Regions from separate parts of the Nocardioides renjunii genome, predicted to be linked through region 1. Evidence: predicted binding sites of a transcription regulator. Region 1 holds the regulator's gene; each other region holds the start of a gene.
What was found. The regulator LexA, encoded in region 1, represses DNA repair genes until DNA is damaged. The targets are predictions, from matches to a motif close to TCGAACANNTGTTCGA.
Positions count from the first base shown of each region.

Region 2: a site for LexA is predicted at 2,231-2,246, ahead of SHK17_RS13155 (DUF6504 family protein). Genes of this name have one in related genera too.
Region 3: a site for LexA is predicted at 2,328-2,343, ahead of recA (recombinase RecA). Genes of this name have one in related genera too.
Region 4: a site for LexA is predicted at 2,288-2,303, ahead of ruvC (crossover junction endodeoxyribonuclease RuvC). Genes of this name have one in related genera too.

Region 1 covers NZ_CP141058.1:3,648,792-3,652,994, forward strand. The annotation lists gene SHK17_RS17490 (hypothetical protein) at 1-186, shown strand, start outside; gene SHK17_RS17495 (hypothetical protein) at 233-910, opposite strand; gene SHK17_RS17500 (hypothetical protein) at 1,006-1,587, opposite strand; gene SHK17_RS17505 (LysM peptidoglycan-binding domain-containing protein) at 1,843-2,196, opposite strand; gene lexA (transcriptional repressor LexA) at 2,528-3,250, shown strand; gene SHK17_RS17515 (sulfotransferase family 2 domain-containing protein) at 3,288-4,019, shown strand; gene SHK17_RS17520 (ATP-dependent DNA helicase) at 4,201-4,203, opposite strand, start outside.
Region 2 covers NZ_CP141058.1:2,758,706-2,762,908, forward strand. The annotation lists gene SHK17_RS13145 (DNA polymerase III subunit alpha) at 1-1,442, opposite strand, end outside; gene SHK17_RS13150 (SAV_6107 family HEPN domain-containing protein) at 1,432-1,833, opposite strand; gene SHK17_RS13155 (DUF6504 family protein) at 1,847-2,149, opposite strand; gene SHK17_RS13160 (hypothetical protein) at 2,325-2,792, opposite strand; gene SHK17_RS13165 (YbaK/EbsC family protein) at 2,837-3,340, shown strand; gene SHK17_RS13170 (DUF4126 domain-containing protein) at 3,369-3,959, shown strand; gene SHK17_RS13175 (phytoene desaturase family protein) at 3,986-4,203, shown strand, end outside.
Region 3 covers NZ_CP141058.1:1,846,911-1,851,113, reverse strand. The annotation lists gene SHK17_RS08835 (phosphoribosyltransferase) at 1-339, opposite strand, end outside; gene SHK17_RS08830 (regulatory protein RecX) at 394-1,149, opposite strand; gene recA (recombinase RecA) at 1,139-2,191, opposite strand; gene SHK17_RS08820 (MFS transporter) at 2,389-3,645, opposite strand; gene SHK17_RS08815 (DUF3046 domain-containing protein) at 3,642-3,836, opposite strand; gene SHK17_RS08810 (class I SAM-dependent methyltransferase) at 3,833-4,203, opposite strand, start outside.
Region 4 covers NZ_CP141058.1:2,650,294-2,654,496, reverse strand. The annotation lists gene SHK17_RS12615 (serine hydrolase domain-containing protein) at 1-757, opposite strand, end outside; gene pdxT (pyridoxal 5'-phosphate synthase glutaminase subunit PdxT) at 802-1,398, shown strand; gene SHK17_RS12605 (YebC/PmpR family DNA-binding transcriptional regulator) at 1,436-2,221, shown strand; gene ruvC (crossover junction endodeoxyribonuclease RuvC) at 2,333-2,878, shown strand; gene ruvA (Holliday junction branch migration protein RuvA) at 2,875-3,474, shown strand; gene ruvB (Holliday junction branch migration DNA helicase RuvB) at 3,491-4,203, shown strand, end outside.

The sequences.
Region 1 (4,203 bases):
GCGGCGCGCGACGGCGGCGACGGCTCCACCTGGCTGTTCATGGCGCTGGCGTGCCTCGGCGCGATCGCCTGCCTGTTCGTGGGGCTGCTGCTGGTCGCGCGCCTGATGCGGGCGCTCGGTATCACCCAGCCGCCGGACACGCCGTCGGAGCCCCGGCCGGTCGGCGGAAAGCGCGCGGCGCGCTGATCGTGGAAGATCCGAGTCACGTGGTGGCTCGGATCTTCCGTGTTGTTCAGCGGATGACGAGCTGCGGGAGGGCCTCGACGATCTGGAGGTCGGAGGCCGCGCCGGCAACGGTCAAGGTCTCTGGGATGGCGAGCCAGTCGCCGTCCCCGATGCGGTACTCCCCCGTGTAGGTCGTGTCGAGGCTGACAGCGACGGTCGCCTTCTGCGTGTAGACGTGCGTGACGTCGAGGTCAGGATGCGGCCGGCCCGGGCTAGCCGTCGTGGTGCTCGACCCGTCGCCGAACTGGAACGTGTAGCTCGTCGGCACCGCGCGGATCGAGACGGCTTGCCGGGCGATGGTGCGGACCTGGGTGATCGCCGCGTTGTCGAGCGTGTAGAAGTTGGTCTCGAAGTTCACCAGCGTCTTGCCGCCGGGAGGCTGCACGACGAGCCTCGAGGCCGGCCACTTGATGCTCTTGAACTCGCGAATGATGAGCTGGGTGATGTTGACCTCGTCGACCTCCTCGGCCGGTACGCAGACGTCGCCGACGTCCGTGCCGTCCATGTAGACGTCGTGGACAAAGCCCTCAGCCCCGTCCTCGTTGCACTCGACTTGCTCAGAACAGATGCCGCCGTTGCCGCACTGGATGGTGACGACCCAGGTGTGGCCGTCGCCGGAGCTGGAACTGGACGAGTACTCCGCGTAAGTCCAATTGCACTCGGCATTCGCCTGCTCCCACCCCACTGAGATGCAAGAAGAAGCGGCGACAGCTGGCGGCTCGCGAAGAGCGGACCCAACAAGAGACGAACTCAGAACCATGACCGCTAGGAGAGCCCGCATCACAGGATTCCGAAATGCGTCACAACCCACTCGCCGCGCTTCTTGCCCAGAGTCACGCGGATCGTTGTGCGGCCGCCCGGAAGCGTCTCCGTCGTCCCATCACCGCGGATGATCCTAGTCTCTGGCAGTTCCTTGGTCAGGTCGAAGGTAGGCGGCTCATCCCCCACGCGCTTGACCTGGACGATCTTGGAACCGGCGAATTTAGCGCTCCCGCCCTCGGCGTAGACGTCAGCAACCGACGCAACAAATGACTGGCAAGCCGCGCAGTCAGGAGTCATTGCGTCGTACTCGTCCGTCTCCCCCGTCACCTGCATCTCGTCCCCGGCCTTCACCCACCTCCGGATGAAGCCCTCCGCACTCTCCGCCTCAGCGGTTTCCGTCTCCGTCGGCTCGTCGGTCGGAGACGTCGACGTGGGCGGCGGGTCGGGCATCTTTGGCTCCGGCTTGTCCTCCGAGCACCCAGCGAGGAGCAGGGGAACGGCGAGAGCGGCGGCGAGCGCGCGGCGTACGTGCATGAGGTGCCTTCCCGAGAACAACGTCAGCAGCCCTGAAACTACCCATTCGGGCGACCGGTCAACCACCCCCGGGGACAAACCTGTGGAGAGACGCCTGAGGGTGGCGGCGGACGACATCGAACAGACGGCCGCGCAAGCAATGTGCCGCCACCCACGTGCATCGCGCGCGATCTGCCGCCACCCACGAGCGCCAGAAGCCATGTGCCGCCACCCACAAGGCAAGGCCCGCAAATGGCGCCGAGGGGCGGGCCACCAGGCCCGCCCCTCGCCTTCCCCTTGGTCCACCAGCCGGGGTCGAAGCGGCTGGTGGAGGCCTCTGCGTCAGTCGGTGACGACCGGGACGCGGAGCTTCTGGCCAGCCGAGAGGCTGGCGGAGTCGAGGGCGTTGAGCCGCTCGATCTCGGTCATCATCGACCGGACGTCGCCGTCGGTCGCGAGGTCGCTGGCGATCCCCCACAGGGTGTCGCCCGGGGTGACCTGGACGATCTCGGTCGGAGCCGCCTGGCCGGCCTCATCGGTGCCGACGGCACCGCCGGCGAGCACGAAGGCGACGGCGAGGACGAGGAACAGCGAGGTCAGGAAGACCACCAGCCGGCCGCGCCGCGACAACCGCACGGTCGAGCGGGTGCGGGTCGGGGCTGCGGCGAAAACGGGGGCAAGGCTGAGGGTGCTCATGGTGGCCTCCTGGGGAAGAATCAGCCGGTCGTGGGTGTCGAAGGAATGTCTAGTCGGAGCCACCGACAGCGGCCTGGGCCACCGGGTGTCGATCAGACGTTCGATCGAACATGTGTACGACGTTAGAGCACGTGTTCGAACAATTCAAGGACCTGTTCGAACAATCGTTCGGGACAACCCCCTCGACCGCCCTGCGTGAGAGCGACACGCGGAGTTCGAACAGGTGTTTGATCCCGCCGGCCCGGGAGGTCTACGGTGTCAGCACCCGCCACCTCCGACCGATCCCGGTCGTCCGTGAGGTGGCCACCACGCCCGGGAGGACCTGACCGAGATGGCCAAGAACGAGGACCACAACGTCGTCGAGATGCCCGACGGACCTCCCGACGCCACCGGACTGACCCCGCGTCAGCAGCGCGTGCTCGCCACCATCAAGGACTCGATCGAGACCAAGGGCTACCCGCCGAGCATGCGCGAGATCGGCCAGGCAGTGGGTCTCACGTCGTCCTCGAGCGTCGCCCACCAGCTGCGCGTCCTCGAGGGCAAGGGCTTCCTCAAGCGCGACCCCAACCGGCCGCGCGCCCTCGAGGTCTTCCTGCCCGAGGTGATGGCCGCGCGTCGCTCGATCTCCAGCGGCGAGGAGTCGAGCGTCGACGAGACCGGCATCGGCGACCTCGCCCCGACCGCCGTCAACATCCCGGTCGTCGGCCGCATCGCCGCCGGTGGCCCGATCCTCGCCGAGGAGCAGGTCACCGACGTCTTCCCGCTGCCCAAGCAGCTCGTCGGCGACGGCACGCTCTTCCTGCTCGAGGTCTCCGGTGACTCGATGGTCGACGCCGCGATCTGCAACGGCGACTACGTCGTCATCCGCCAGGAGCAGACCGCGACCAACGGCCAGATCGTCGCCGCGATGATCGACGGCGAGGCCACCGTGAAGACGTTCCAGCGCAAGGACGGCCACGTGTGGCTCCTCCCCCACAACAACGCCTACGACCCGATCCCCGGTGACAACGCCACCATCCTCGGTGTCGTCACCGCGGTGCTCCGCAGCCTCTGACCGTACGTCGCGCGCGGGGCCGTGTAGCCTCGCGCCGATGTCGCCCACCGGTCCTGACGCCATCCCGGACGCCGGGCTGTTCCGGACGCGCCCGGGCAACCGGCGCCGGCTGACCCCGGCCGGCGAGGCGGAGCTCGCCCGGCTCGCCACCGCGGGCGAGCAGTCCGGCTGGCTCAGCCCGCTGGCGTACAACTTGACCATCAGCCACAGCCACCGGTTCGTCTGGTACCGCGTCGCCAAGGTGGCGACCCGCACGATCCGGCACCATTGCGAGGCGCACGGCGTGGCCCTCGACGTCGACCACGCGATGCGGGTGCACTACCCGCTGGCCGCGTTCGCCGACTACCTCGCCTTCGCGTTCGTGCGCGACCCGCTCGACCGCTTCGTCTCCGCGTGGCACGACAAGGTCGTCGACCACAACTACTACGACTTCGACCCCGCGACGCACGAGCGGATGCAGACGGTCGAGGAGTTCGCCCGCTGGACCGCCGCGCAGGACCTGTCAGCGGTGCCGGGGACCGACCAGCACCTGACGCTGCAGAGCCGGATGATCGACCTCAACCGGGTGGACTTCGTCGGCCGCCTCGAGACGTTCGACCGGGACTTCGCCGAGGTGTGCGAGCGCATCGGTGCGCCCGCCGTACCGACCCGGCCGCAGAACCAGACGGCGCCCGGCGGGCGGGACCGGCAGGCGTCCGCCGAGCTGCGCGAGCTGGTGGCGCGGTTGTACCGCCGGGACTACCAGGTGTTCGGCTACGAGCCGGCTTGATCCGTACGCCGTCACGGCCGGACGTCATGGCCGCTGGTCGTCCCGGTGACCGCACGCCATGACGCTGTCGGCGTACGTCATGGGCGACGGCGGCCGGAGCGACCCCGCGCCATGACGTAGGCCGCCGCGGGCCATGACGTACGCCGCCCGCGCACGGCCGCCGATCACACGAGCGCGACGATCA
Region 2 (4,203 bases), 890 kb from region 1:
CACACGCACCGCTCGCCACCGAACCGGTCGAGGATCGCGCGGTAGACCTCCTCGCGCCGGGCGGACTCCACGTCGATGTCGATGTCGGGCAGCGAGGCGCGCAGCGGCGACAGGAACCTCTCCATCAGCAGGCCGTGGCGGATCGGGTCGACGCCGGAGATGCCGAGCAGGTAGTTGACGAGGCTCCCGGCACCCGAGCCGCGCGCCGCCCGCCGCACACCCATCTCGCCGATCAGGTCGGTGACGTCGGCGACGGTGAGGAAGTAGGAGGCGTAGCCCAGCGTGCGGATGGTCTCGAGCTCCTGGTCGAGCCTCGTCCAGATCCGCATCCTCGGCGCGTCGCCGTAGCGCGCGCCGACCGCCGACTCGCAGCGCTGGCGGAGCGCGACGTCGGCGGACGGTGCCGTCGTGTCGGACAGCGCGAGCTCGGGAAAGTGCACCTCACCCAGGCCGAGGTCGGTGCGCGGGTCGAGCGCGCACCTGTCGGCGACCGCTCGGGTCCGCGCGAGCAGCCGCCGGGCCTCCCCGTCACTGTCGTGCCCGAGCCCGGCGAGCCGGCACACCTCCTCGGCGACCTCGTGCATCTGCTTGCCGGACTTGAGGAAGCCCTCGGCGTTGCCCCGGCCGGCGTCGGGGCCGATGTCGCGCAGGCTGGCCGAGCCGAGGGGGACGAGCCGGCGGGCGGCGTCGAGGACGTCGACGGTCGGGGCGTCGAGCCGGTCGGCGTAGCGCACGGCGTTGGTCAGCACCGTGGTGAGGCCGGCGGTGCGGGCGATGCCGGCCATCCGGGCCGCGTGGGGGGACGAGCCCGGTCCCCACGCTCCCTGCCGGCCACCGAGCCGGTGGGAGACGAGCTCGACGACGAGGTTCTCCCGGGCGACGACCTCGAGCCAGGGAGCGAGCGCGGCGAGCCCGAGGTCGTCACGGCGCCGGGTCGCGGCGACTCCCAGCTCCGAGGACGGGCCGAGCAGGACGAGCACGTCACCGCCGGCGAGGTGGGGAGCCACCACGTCGAGGGTGGCGACCGGACGGCCGCGCTCCCCCGACAGGTGGACCGCGGAGACCATCCGGCAGAGCGCGGCCCAGCCGGTCCGCCCGCTGGCGAGGAACGTCACCCGGGCGCTGCCACCCTGCTGGGAGGAGGGGTCGCGCAGCGCGCCGCCACGCACGGGTGTACGCCGCGGGGCCGGTCGACCCGCGCCTGCGGGACCGGGGCCGGTCGGCGCGACCGCGAGGTCGACACCCAGCACCGGGCGGATGCCGGCCGACTCGGCGGCGCGGACGAACTTCACCGCGCCGTAGGTGCCGTCGCGGTCGGTGAGCGCGAGCGTGTCCATCTCCTGCTCCGCGGCCCGCTCCACCAGGACGTGCGGGTGCGAGGCGCCGTACTGGAGGGAGTAGCCGGAAGCGACGTGGAGGTGGACGAACGGGTCAGGCGACACTGGCGTGCGGCACCAGGCCCAGCGCCTGCTCGACCACCGCCAGGAACCGGTCGGAGTCGCGGACCAAGTCGTCGGCCTCGCGCTCGGTGACGGCGCGCGTCGACCCGGCCTCGGCGGCGGCCCGCTTGGCGGCGCCGGCGGCGAAGAAGCTCGCCCACTCGGACAGCTCAGGAGCGACCTCGGCCAGCAGCACCCACGCGTTCTTCTGCCGCCGACCGCGCGGTGCCGGCCGGGCACGCGCCGCGAGCAGCGCCGCCGCGGCGCACAGCGCCGCGACGTGGGCGCAGGCGTAGCGGGTGGGCACGTCGCGTGCGGTGATCGCGTCGTGCAGGGAGGTCGCCGACCGCTGCAGGTAGTGGTGGGCGGTGGCCGGGAGCAGGTGGGGAGTCATCACGTCGCTCCCCTCAGTCCAGGCAGCCGACGAGCTGCCAGCGCCCGTCGGTCCAGTCGAAGGACAGGTCGAAGACGCCGTAGGTCTCCTGCTCGCCGCGGCCGGCCTCCACCCGCCACAGCTCGCGCTCGGCCACCAGGTCGGCCACCGGGTCGGACACCGCACCGTCGTCGCCCCGCCCCTGCCACCACGGGCCGGTCTCCACCCAGTGGGCGACGATCGCCCGCACCTTCCACAACCGCCCGCGCCACAGGAACTGGTCGGGGTCCTCCGCCTCGCCTCGTCGCACCTCGACGGGGTCGTCGTACTGCCTCATCGCGCCTCCTCGACACATCCGTCGACCCCGGGGCCGACCCGGGCGGAGGTGGGGGTCGAGGTCACCGCCACCCGGGTCGCATCGAACATGTGTTCGAACACCCAGAACGGTACTACCCCCCACCGACAACGCGTCAAGGCCCGTCCACCGATCCGGCGGACGCGGCGCCAATCGGTCAGTCGTCGCGCAGGTGGGACGTGGTCTCGCGCTGCCAGAGGAAGAAGACCAGGGCGAGGCCCTCGACGATGACCAGCGCGGAGAGCACCACGAAGATCACCGGCAGGTGCGCGTCGAGGCAGACGGCGCCGACGAGGACGCCGACGCCGGCGGTGGCGGCGAGGACCGGCCGGGTCCAGGCGTGCCCGCCGAGGAAGAACGAGCCGAGGACCAGCGCGAGCAGGGCGAAGCCGACGAACGCCACCACCGACAGCGCGACGAAGCCGGGCACGATCGGGCTCTCGCGCAGCTGCTCGATCCCACCCTGGGCGAGGATGTCCTGGGCCGACGGGTTGCCCTCCGCCCAGCCGAGGACCACCTCGTCGCGCATCCACCAGATCAGCAGGGTGATCACGCCGGAGGTGGCCACGATCAGGCCCAGCGCTCGCACGCTGTTGAGCACAGGTCCGGGCAGGTCGCGCGCCATCTGATGTCCCCCTGGGCAGTCGTCGTCGTCGCTAGGCTCGCATCATGTCGATCGAGCACGCATCCGTCGCCTCATTCCGAGGCGAGCTCTCCCGGCGCGGCGGCACCGGTGACGTGGTCATCCTGCCCGACAGCGCCCACACCGCGGCACTCGCCGCGGCGGCCCTCGGCTGCGAGGTCGGCGCCATCGCCAACAGCCTCCTCTTCGACGCCGACGGCGAGCCGGTGCTGATCCTCACCTCGGGCGCCCACCGCGTGGACACCGGGGCGGTCGCGGCGCGCATCGGCGTGGGTCGCCTCAAGAGGGCCGACCCCGACTTTGTGCGCCGCCACACCGGCCAGGTGATCGGCGGCGTCTCCCCCATCGACCACCCCGCCCCGATCCGCACGTGGATCGACCCGTGGCTGCGACAGCACGACGTGGTGTGGGCGGCGGCCGGGCACCCGGCGGCCGTGTTCTCCTCGACCTATGACGAGCTGGTCGCGATGACGGGCGCCGTCGAGGTCGAGGTGGAGCCCGAGGTGCAGTCCGAGGTCGACGAGCCGTGACGTCGGACGAGGCTGGCAGGATCGACGCGTGGACGCCCTCGCACTGACCTTCTCCAGCGGGTGGGCGAGCGGCATCAACGCCTACCTCGTCGTCCTGGTGCTGGGCCTCGCCGACCGCTTCGGCACCGTCGCAGACATCCCCGACGTGCTGGGCCGGTGGGACGTCCTCGCCGTGGCCGGATTCCTCTTCACGATGGAGTTCGTCGCGGACAAGATCCCCTACATCGACTCGACGTGGGACGCGTTCTCCACCGCGATCCGACCCACCGCCGGTGCCGTGATCGGCATCCTGCTCGCCGGTGACGCGTCCTCGCTCGACCAGGCCGTGCTCGGCGTCGTCGGCGGCGGCACCGCGCTGCTCAGCCACCTCGCCAAGGCCGGCGGCCGGCTCGCGATCAACTCCTCCCCCGAGCCGGTGACCAACGTCGTCGCCAGCCTCACCGAGGACGCCGCCGTGCTCGGCGTCGTGTGGTTCTCCCTCGAGCACCCGCAGGCGGCCGCGGCCATCGCCGGGGTGCTGCTGCTCGTCGGGCTGGTCCTGCTGGTCGTCCTCACCCGACTGGTCCGACGGGGTTGGCGCCGGTGGAAGAAGAAGGACCCGGTGCACCCCACCGCCTGACCACGACCGGGTCCTAGGGTTCCCCCGTGGCTCGTGTCGTGGTGATCGGTGGCGGCTTCGGCGGCATGGCCGCCGCGGCCCGGCTCGCCAAGCTCGGCCACGAGGTCACCCTCCTCGAGCGCTCGGCCCGGCTCGGTGGCGCCCTGACGACCCTCGAGGTCGACGGCTTCGCGTGGGACGCCGGACCGAGCAGCACGCTGCTCCCGGCCGTCGTGCGCGACCTCTTCCGCAAGTCCGGGCGTCC
Region 3 (4,203 bases), 1.8 Mb from region 1:
GCGCAGGAAGTCGTGCACGAGCTCGAGGGTGCGCCCGGTGTCGGCCACGTCGTCGGTGATGAGGACCTTGAGGCCCGAGAGGTCCACGGCGGCCGGGGTCGGCGGGAGCATGATCGGCACGTCGAGGCGCTGGTCCACGCCGGTGTAGAACTCGACGTTGACGACCGAGATGTTCTTCACGGCCAGGGCGTAGCCGAGACCCATGCCGAGCGCCAGGCCGCCCCGCGCGATGGCCAGGATGATGTCGGGCTCGAAGCCGGAGTCGGCGACCTCCTGCGCCAGCTCGCGCGTGGCCGTGCCGAACAGCTCGTAGGTGAGGACCTCGCGCTCGTTGCTCACCCACCCATCCCACCAGAGCCCGGCGGCGGGGTGGAAGTGGCGGTCCGGCCCGTCTCAGACGTCGGGCGGCTCGAGGTCGTCGACCTCGTCGTGGCTCTCGCGCAGCGCCTCGCGCACCACGGAGAAGGCCAGCCCCGCGGAGTAGCCCTTGCGCGCGAGCATCCCGGCGAGCCGACGCGTCGCCGCCTGCGTGTCGAGCCCCCGCATGGAGCGCAGCTTCTTGTCGACCAGCTCACGGGCGGCGTGGCGCTGGTCCGCCTCGTCGATCTGCTCGAGCGCGAGCTTGGTGTCCTCGTCGTCGACACCCTTGCGACGCAGCTCCTGGGCCAGGGCCCGGGGCGCGAGGCCACGGCTGCGGTGCCGGCTCTCGACCCACTGCCGCGCGAACGCCCCGTCGTCGATCAGCCCGACCTCGGTGAACCGGTCGAGCAGCCCCGCGGCGAGGTCGTCGGGGACCCCGCGCTTGGCCAGCTTGTCGGCCAGCTCCCGGCGGGTGCGCGCCTGCCCCGTGAGGGTGTCGAGGAGGATCTTGCGTGCCACGGCCTCCGGGTTGGCCTCGACCTCGGCGGCCGCCGCCTCCTCGCGGGCCAGCCGGGCGGCCTCCCGCTCCTCCCACGTCCGGGTGCGTCCCTTGCCGCTCCGGCCGCCTTTGCCGCTCCGGCCGCCCTTGCCGCGCCCGGTGCCCGCGGTGCCCGCGGAGCGCTCCGGAGACGCCTCGGCCGGCGTGGGTGGGGTCTCCCCCACCCACGCCCGGACACCGAGCCCGACGTCACCGACCCAGTCGGGCGCGGGACGCGACTCAGAAGTCATCGACCCCGATGGGCTCGTCGCTCAGGTCGTCGGCCGGCTTGTCGACGGCCGGGATGACACCCAGCTTCTCGAGGATCAGCTTCTCGATCTCGTTGGCGAGGTCGGGGTTGTCGCGCAGGAAGTTGCGCGAGTTCTCCTTGCCCTGGCCGAGCTGGTCGCCCTCGTAGGTGTACCAGGCGCCTGCCTTGCGGATGATCCCCGCCTCGACGCCGACGTCGATCAGGCCGCCCTCGCGGCTGATGCCCTTGCCGTACATGATGTCGAACTCGGCCTGCTTGAACGGCGGGGCCACCTTGTTCTTGACGACCTTGACGCGGGTGCGGTTGCCGACCATGTCGGTGCCGTCCTTCAGCGTCTCGATGCGGCGCACGTCGAGGCGCACCGAGGAGTAGAACTTCAGCGCGCGACCACCGGTGGTGGTCTCGGGCGAGCCGAACATCACGCCGATCTTCTCGCGCAGCTGGTTGATGAAGATCGCGGTGGTGCCGGAGTTGTTGAGGGCACCGGTCATCTTGCGCAACGCCTGGCTCATCAGGCGGGCCTGGAGGCCGACGTGGCTGTCGCCCATCTCGCCTTCGATCTCCGCGCGGGGCACGAGCGCGGCCACGGAGTCGATGACGATGAGCGACAGGGCGCCCGAGCGGATCAGCATGTCGGCGATCTCGAGCGCCTGCTCACCGGAGTCGGGCTGGGACACCAGCAGCGCGTCGGTGTCGACGCCGAGGTTCTTCGCGTAGTCGGGGTCGAGCGCGTGCTCGGCGTCGATGAAGGCGACGATGCCGCCGGCCGCCTGGGCGCTGGCCACCGCGTGCAGGGCGACCGTCGTCTTTCCGGAGGACTCCGGACCGTAGATCTCCACGACGCGCCCGCGGGGCAGGCCGCCGAGGCCGAGGGCCACGTCGAGGGCGATCGACCCGGTGGGGATCACCTCGAGCGGGGCACGCGTCTCGTCGCCCAGTCGCATGACCGAGCCCTTGCCGAACTGCTTCTCCACCTGTGCGAGCGCGGCGTCGAGGGCCTTCTCGCGGTCTGCACCAGCCATTGCTGTGTCCCGTTCTCTCGTCGTGATGTGTGAGGTACGTCTTCGACGCTAGGGCGAGCCACCGACAGCCCCTGATCAGGACGGCCGACGCTGTGGACAACCTCGCCCCTCGTCGTACCTGTGGACAGACAGTAGCCCGAACAGGTGTTCGACGGTGGCTCCCGGCCCGGCGTGTCGCCCACCCGGTCGGGGGCGGGTCAGGCCGGTGCGCGGGTCAGCCGCCCTGCCACCACGACCGCGCCCGCCAGCAGCGCCGCGAACAGCGCCAGCGCCGGGTAACCGAGCGCGCCCACGATGACCCCGGCGAGCCCGCCGCCGCCGGCCGCGGTGAGGGCCATGGCCATGTCGGAGGTGCCCTGCACGTCGGTGCGCGCCTCGATCGGCGTGCGGTCGGCGATCACCGTCGAGGCGGCGACGGTGGCGCACGACCAGCCGACCCCGAGCAGGAACAGCCCGGCGAAGATCTGCCACGACGAGCCCTCGGGCGAGAGCCCGCACAGCGCGAGCGAGACCAGCAGGACCACTCCCCCGGACACCAGGACCGCCGAGCGGCCGCGACGGTCGGCGGCCCACCCCACGAGGGGGGAGAACGCGAACATCCCGAGCACGTGGATGGAGATTACGAAGCCGATCACCTCGAGGTGCGCCCCGCCGTGCTCCATGTGCAGCGGCGTCATGATCATCACCGTCACCATCGCCGCGTGCGCGCACGCCATCGCCACCACCGCGGCGCCGACGGCGGGGACGTCGCGGACCACGGCGACGAAGCGTCCCCACAAGCGGCCGCGTGGCTCCGGCCCGTCGGCCGGCACCACGCCCGCCGTGTGCTGGGCCAGGAGCAGTGGGTCGGGCCGCAGCCGCAGCCACACCCACCCGGCCGCCAGGACCAGGACGACCGCCCCGATCGCGAAGCCGCCGGTGAGCTCGGGGATGTCGAGCCGGCGCGCCGTCGCACCGCCGACCCCGACGAGGTTGGGCCCGGCGACGGCGCCGATCGTCGTGGCCCAGACGACCACGGACAGCGCCCGGGCGCGGTGCTCCTCGGCGGCCAGGTCGGTGGCGGCGTAGCGGGAGCCGCTGTTGACCGCGGACGTCGCCCCGAGCAGCAGCGCGCCGCCCAGCAGCACGAGCATGGAGTCGACCACGCCCGCGACGACGGCGAGGACGGCACCCGTGGCACCCGCGAGGTAGCCCAGGGTGATCCCCACGCGCCGACCGCGCCGTCGCATGACCCGCGCGAGGGCGTACGCCGCCGCGGCGGTGCCGAGGACCTGGAAGGTCTGCGCCAGCCCCGCCATCGTCTCGCTGCCGGAGATGTCGCGGGCCAGCAGCGAGGCGGTCGCGACCCCGATGGTGACGCCGACCGCGCCGACCGCCTGGGCGACGACGAGCGTGCGGACGGTGCGGCGCTGGACGGCCTCGAGGTCGAGGTCGGTCCCGACGCGGCTGCTCACCGCTCGCTCGCGGGGAGCTCCAGCTGGCGCCACACGGCCGCCCACACCTGCTTGGGCGGCACGCCGGCGTCCAGCGCCTCCTGCGTGGTGCGGCCGTCGAGGTCGCGCACGACGGTCAGCTCCGCCCACGTGCGGGAGTAGTCGCGGCCCAGCGCCGCGTCGAGCCGCGCCCAGAACTCGGTGTGCCTCATGCGACCACCTGACCACGCCGCGCCGACAGCGCCAACCAGGCCTCGCCCCGCGTGCCGGGGATGCCGGAGCACACCGACACCTCCGACCAGCCGGCGGCAGCGGCGACCTGCGCCAGCGGTCCGGCGCGCCAGTAGGTGAAGTGACGCGGGAGCCGGATCGACCCGTGCGTCGACCAGCCGTCGCCGTCGCCCTCCTTGACCGACATCCGCAGGATGCCGGCCGGACGGGTGACGGCGGCCAGCCGGGCGAGGACGGCGCCCAGGTCGTCGCGCGCCACGTGCAGGAGCGACGCGTTGGCCCACACGGCGTCGTAGGGACCCTCAGGCGCAGCGAGGTCGTCGGTGAGCGGGTCCAGCAGGTCGCAGG
Region 4 (4,203 bases), 1.0 Mb from region 1:
GCCCGAGTCGGGCGACGTCGAGGCACGTGGTCTGGACGCCGTAGAACACCGCGGCGTTGCCGGCCGGGTCGGTGGTGAAGCGGGACCGGGTCATGCCGAGCGGCTCGAACAGGCGCGTGCGGGCGTACGTCGCCACCGGCGTGCCGGTCGCGCGCCGGAGGACCTGCTCGAGGACCTGGATGGCCGCGTTGTTGTAGGCCCACGCGGTGCCCGGGGCGTGCTGCTGCGGGAGGCCGACGGCGTAGCGCGTCCGGTCGCGCGCGCCCACGAGGTCGACGTAGTCGGACTCGAGCGACCAGAAGCGGCCGCTGTCGTTGGAGAGCAGGTGGCGCACCGTGACCGTCGCGGACGGCGTGCCGCGCCACTGCGGGACGTAGGTGGACACGGGGTCGTCGAGGCGCAGGTCGCCGTCGCGGACCGCGATGCCGACGAGGGTGCTGGTGACGGACTTGGTGATCGAGAAGACCTCGCGCGGCACCTCGCGGTCGAGCTGCCAGTTCCAGTCGCGCGCCAGCCTGCCGTCCCGCAGCACCGCGAAGCAGGTCGAGCCGAGTCGCCGCGCCCGTGCGGCTCCCCGCTCGAGGGCGCCACCCCGCAGGCCGAGAGCCGCGGGCGTGCCCACCGGCCAGCCCTCGACGGAGGCGGCCCGGTCACGTGCGGGCGCCGCCGGCGCCGGGACGGCCGACGCTGCCGTGGACGCGCTGCCCGCCGTCAGCAGGAGCGCCAGCAGGACGGCCGGGGGTCGGGGGAGCCTCATGCCGCCGAGCCTACGGGCGGGGCGCGGTCCTAGGATCGGCGTCCGTGAGTCCCACCATCGGCGTGCTGGCCCTGCAGGGCGACGTCCGCGAGCACCTCACGGCGCTGCGCTCGCTGGGTGCCGAGCCCGTGTCCGTACGCCGTCCCGCCGAGCTCGCCGCGTGCGACGGGCTCGTCATCCCGGGCGGGGAGTCCACCACGATGATCAAGCTGGCGACCCTCTTCGACCTCCTCGAGCCGCTGCGCGAGGCCGTACGCGGAGGCCTGCCCGCCTTCGGCACCTGCGCCGGGATGATCATGCTCGCCGACCGGATCGAGGACGGCGCGGCCGGCCAGGAGACCATCGGCGGCCTCCACATCACCGTGCGCCGCAACGCCTTCGGTCGCCAGGTCGACTCGTTCGAGGAGGACCTGCACGTGGACGGGCTGGCCGACCCGGTGCGGGCGGTCTTCATCCGCGCCCCGTGGGTCGATGCCGTCGACGACGACGTCGAGGTGCTGGCTCGGGTCGAGGACGGTCCCGCCGCGGGTAGGATCGTCGCGGTCCGTCAAGGCCCCCTGATGGCGACCTCGTTCCACCCGGAGGTCGGCAGCGACGACCGCGTCCACGGCATGTTCGTGGACCTGGTGCGCTCGGCCTGACGACGTACACCCGAACGACGAGAAGACAGAGGTTCCGATGTCAGGCCACTCCAAGTGGGCAACGACCAAGCACAAGAAGGCCGCGATCGACGCCAAGCGCGGCAAGCTGTTCGCCAAGCTGATCAAGAACATCGAGGTCGCGGCGAAGCAGGGCGGGGGCGACCCCGCCGGCAACCCGACGCTCTACGACGCGATCCAGAAGGCGAAGAAGAACTCGGTCCCCAACAAGAACATCGACTCCGCGCTCAAGCGCGGCTCGGGTGCCGAGTCGGGTGGTGTCGACTACAAGACGATCTCCTACGAGGTCTACGGCCCGCAGGGCGTCGCGATCCTGGTCGAGTGCCTCACCGACAACACCAACCGTGCCGCCATGGAGGTCCGCACCGCGGTGACCCGCAACGGCGGCACGATGGCCGACCCCGGGTCCGTCTCGCGCCTGTTCACCCGCAAGGGCATCGTGGTCGTGCCGAAGTCGCAGGACCACGACGGCTCGGTGCGTGAGGTCTCGGAGGACGACGTCCTCGAGGCCACCCTCGACGCGGGCGCCGAGGAGGTCAGCGACCTCGACGACGTCTTCCAGGTGCAGAGCGAGGCCACCGACGTCGTCGCCGTCCGCACCGCCCTCCAGGACGCCGGCATCGACTACGACTCCGCCGACGTCGAGTTCGTGCCCAGCATGGAGATCCCCGTCGACGCCGCCGGCGCCGGCAAGGTGATGCACCTGGTCGACGCGCTCGAGGACCTCGACGACGTCCAGGACGTCTTCACCAACGTCGACGTCCCCGCCGACGTCCTCGCGGAGCTCGAGGCCGCGGACGCCTGACCCGCAGGAGCTGCCGCCGCGCGTGTCGTGCGCCGTGGCGCCGACGCCGCGGGATAGCGTGGCCGCACGAACAGGTGTTCGGACGGATCCGGTCGGCGAGAGGTGTGAGGCGTGCGCGTGCTCGGCATCGACCCCGGCCTGACCCGGTGCGGTGTCGGCGTGGTCGACGGCAGTGTCGGCCGACCCCTGTCGATGGTCGACGTCGGGGTGATCCGCACCAGCTCAACGCTGCCGATCGCGGAGCGCCTCGTGACCATCGAGCGCGGCCTCGACGCCTGGATCGAGGAACACCGGCCCGACGCCGTCGCCGTCGAGCGGGTCTTCGCCCGGTCCGACTCCAGCACCATCATGGGCACCGCCCAGGCCAGCGGCATCGCCCTCGTGGTGGCCGCGCGCCGGGGGCTGCCGATCGCCATGCACACCCCGAGCGAGGTCAAGGCCGCCGTCTCCGGCAACGGCCGGGCCGACAAGGCGCAGGTGGGCGCCATGGTGGTGCGCATCCTGCGGCTCACCGAGCTGCCCAAGCCGGCCGACGCCGCCGACGCCCTCGCCCTGGCCATCACCCACGTGTGGCGCGGCGCGGCGAGCAACCGGCTCGAGGCTGCCGCCGCCCAGGCGCGCGCGATCCAGAGGAGGACCACGGTGAGGACCCGATGATCGCCTTCGTCCGCGGCGAGGTCGCCGCCGTCACGCTCAACAGCGCCGTCCTCGAGGTCGGCGGAGTCGGCCTCGAGCTGATGTGCACCCCGGGCACGCTCGCCACGCTGCGGGTGGGTCGCTCCGCGACGCTGCCCACGAGCATGGTCGTGCGCGAGGACAGCCTGACGATCTTCGGGTTCCTCGACGACGACGAGAAGCAGATCTTCGAGATCGTGCAGACCGCCTCGGGCGTCGGCCCCAAGGTCGCCCAGGCGATCGTCGCGGTGATGAGCCCCGACGACGTCCGCCGCGCGATCTCCACCGAGGACGTCAAGGCCCTCACCCGCGTGCCGGGCATCGGCCAGAAGGGCGCCCAGCGCATCATCCTCGAGCTCAAGGACCGCATCGGCCCGCCCGTCGGCGTGCACCACCCCGCGGCCGTGGCTGCCGCGGTCCCCGCGTGGCGCGACCAGGTCCAGCAGGGGCTCATCGGCCTGGGCTGGTCGGCCAAGGAGTCGGAGAAGGCCGTCGATGCCGTCGCGCCCGAGGCCGGCGACGCGCCCGACGTCGGCGCCCTGCTGCGCGCCGCGCTCCGCACCCTGAGCAAGGCCTGAGCGAGGACACGAGCACATGGACTGGGACGACACCGACCTCGACTCCGACCTCGACTCCGACCTCGACCTGACGGCCGCGGAGCTGTCGCACCTCCAGCGCCTCACCGACGCCGACGCCGACGGTGACGAGCGCGTGGTGGAGGCGGCGCTGCGGCCCAAGAGCCTCGACGAGGTGGTCGGACAGGTGCGCGTGCGCGACCAGCTCGGGCTGGTCCTCGAGGCCGCCCGCCGTCGCGGCCGCGCCCCCGACCACGTCCTCCTCTCCGGCCCGCCGGGGCTCGGCAAGACCACGCTGGCGATGATCATCGCCAGCGAGATGAGCACGCCGCTGCGCCTCACGAGCGGTCCGGCGATCACCCACGCCGGCGACCTCGCCGCGATCCTCTCGGGGCTCAACGAGGGCGACGTCCTCTTCGTCGACGAGATCCACCGGATGTCGCGGCCGGCGGAGGAGATGCTCTACATGGCCATGGAGGACTTCCGGGTCGACGTCGTGATCGGCAAGGGACCCGGCGCGACCGCCATCCCGCTCGACATCCCGCCGTTCACGCTGGTCGGGGCCACCACCCGCGCCGGCCTCCTGCCCGGCCCGCTGCGCGACCGGTTCGGCTTCACCGCCCACCTCGAGTTCTACGAGCCCGACGAGCTCGACCAGATCGTGCACCGCTCCGCGGGACTGCTCGGCGTGCACCTGACCGCCGAGGGGTCGAGCGAGATCGCGTCGCGCTC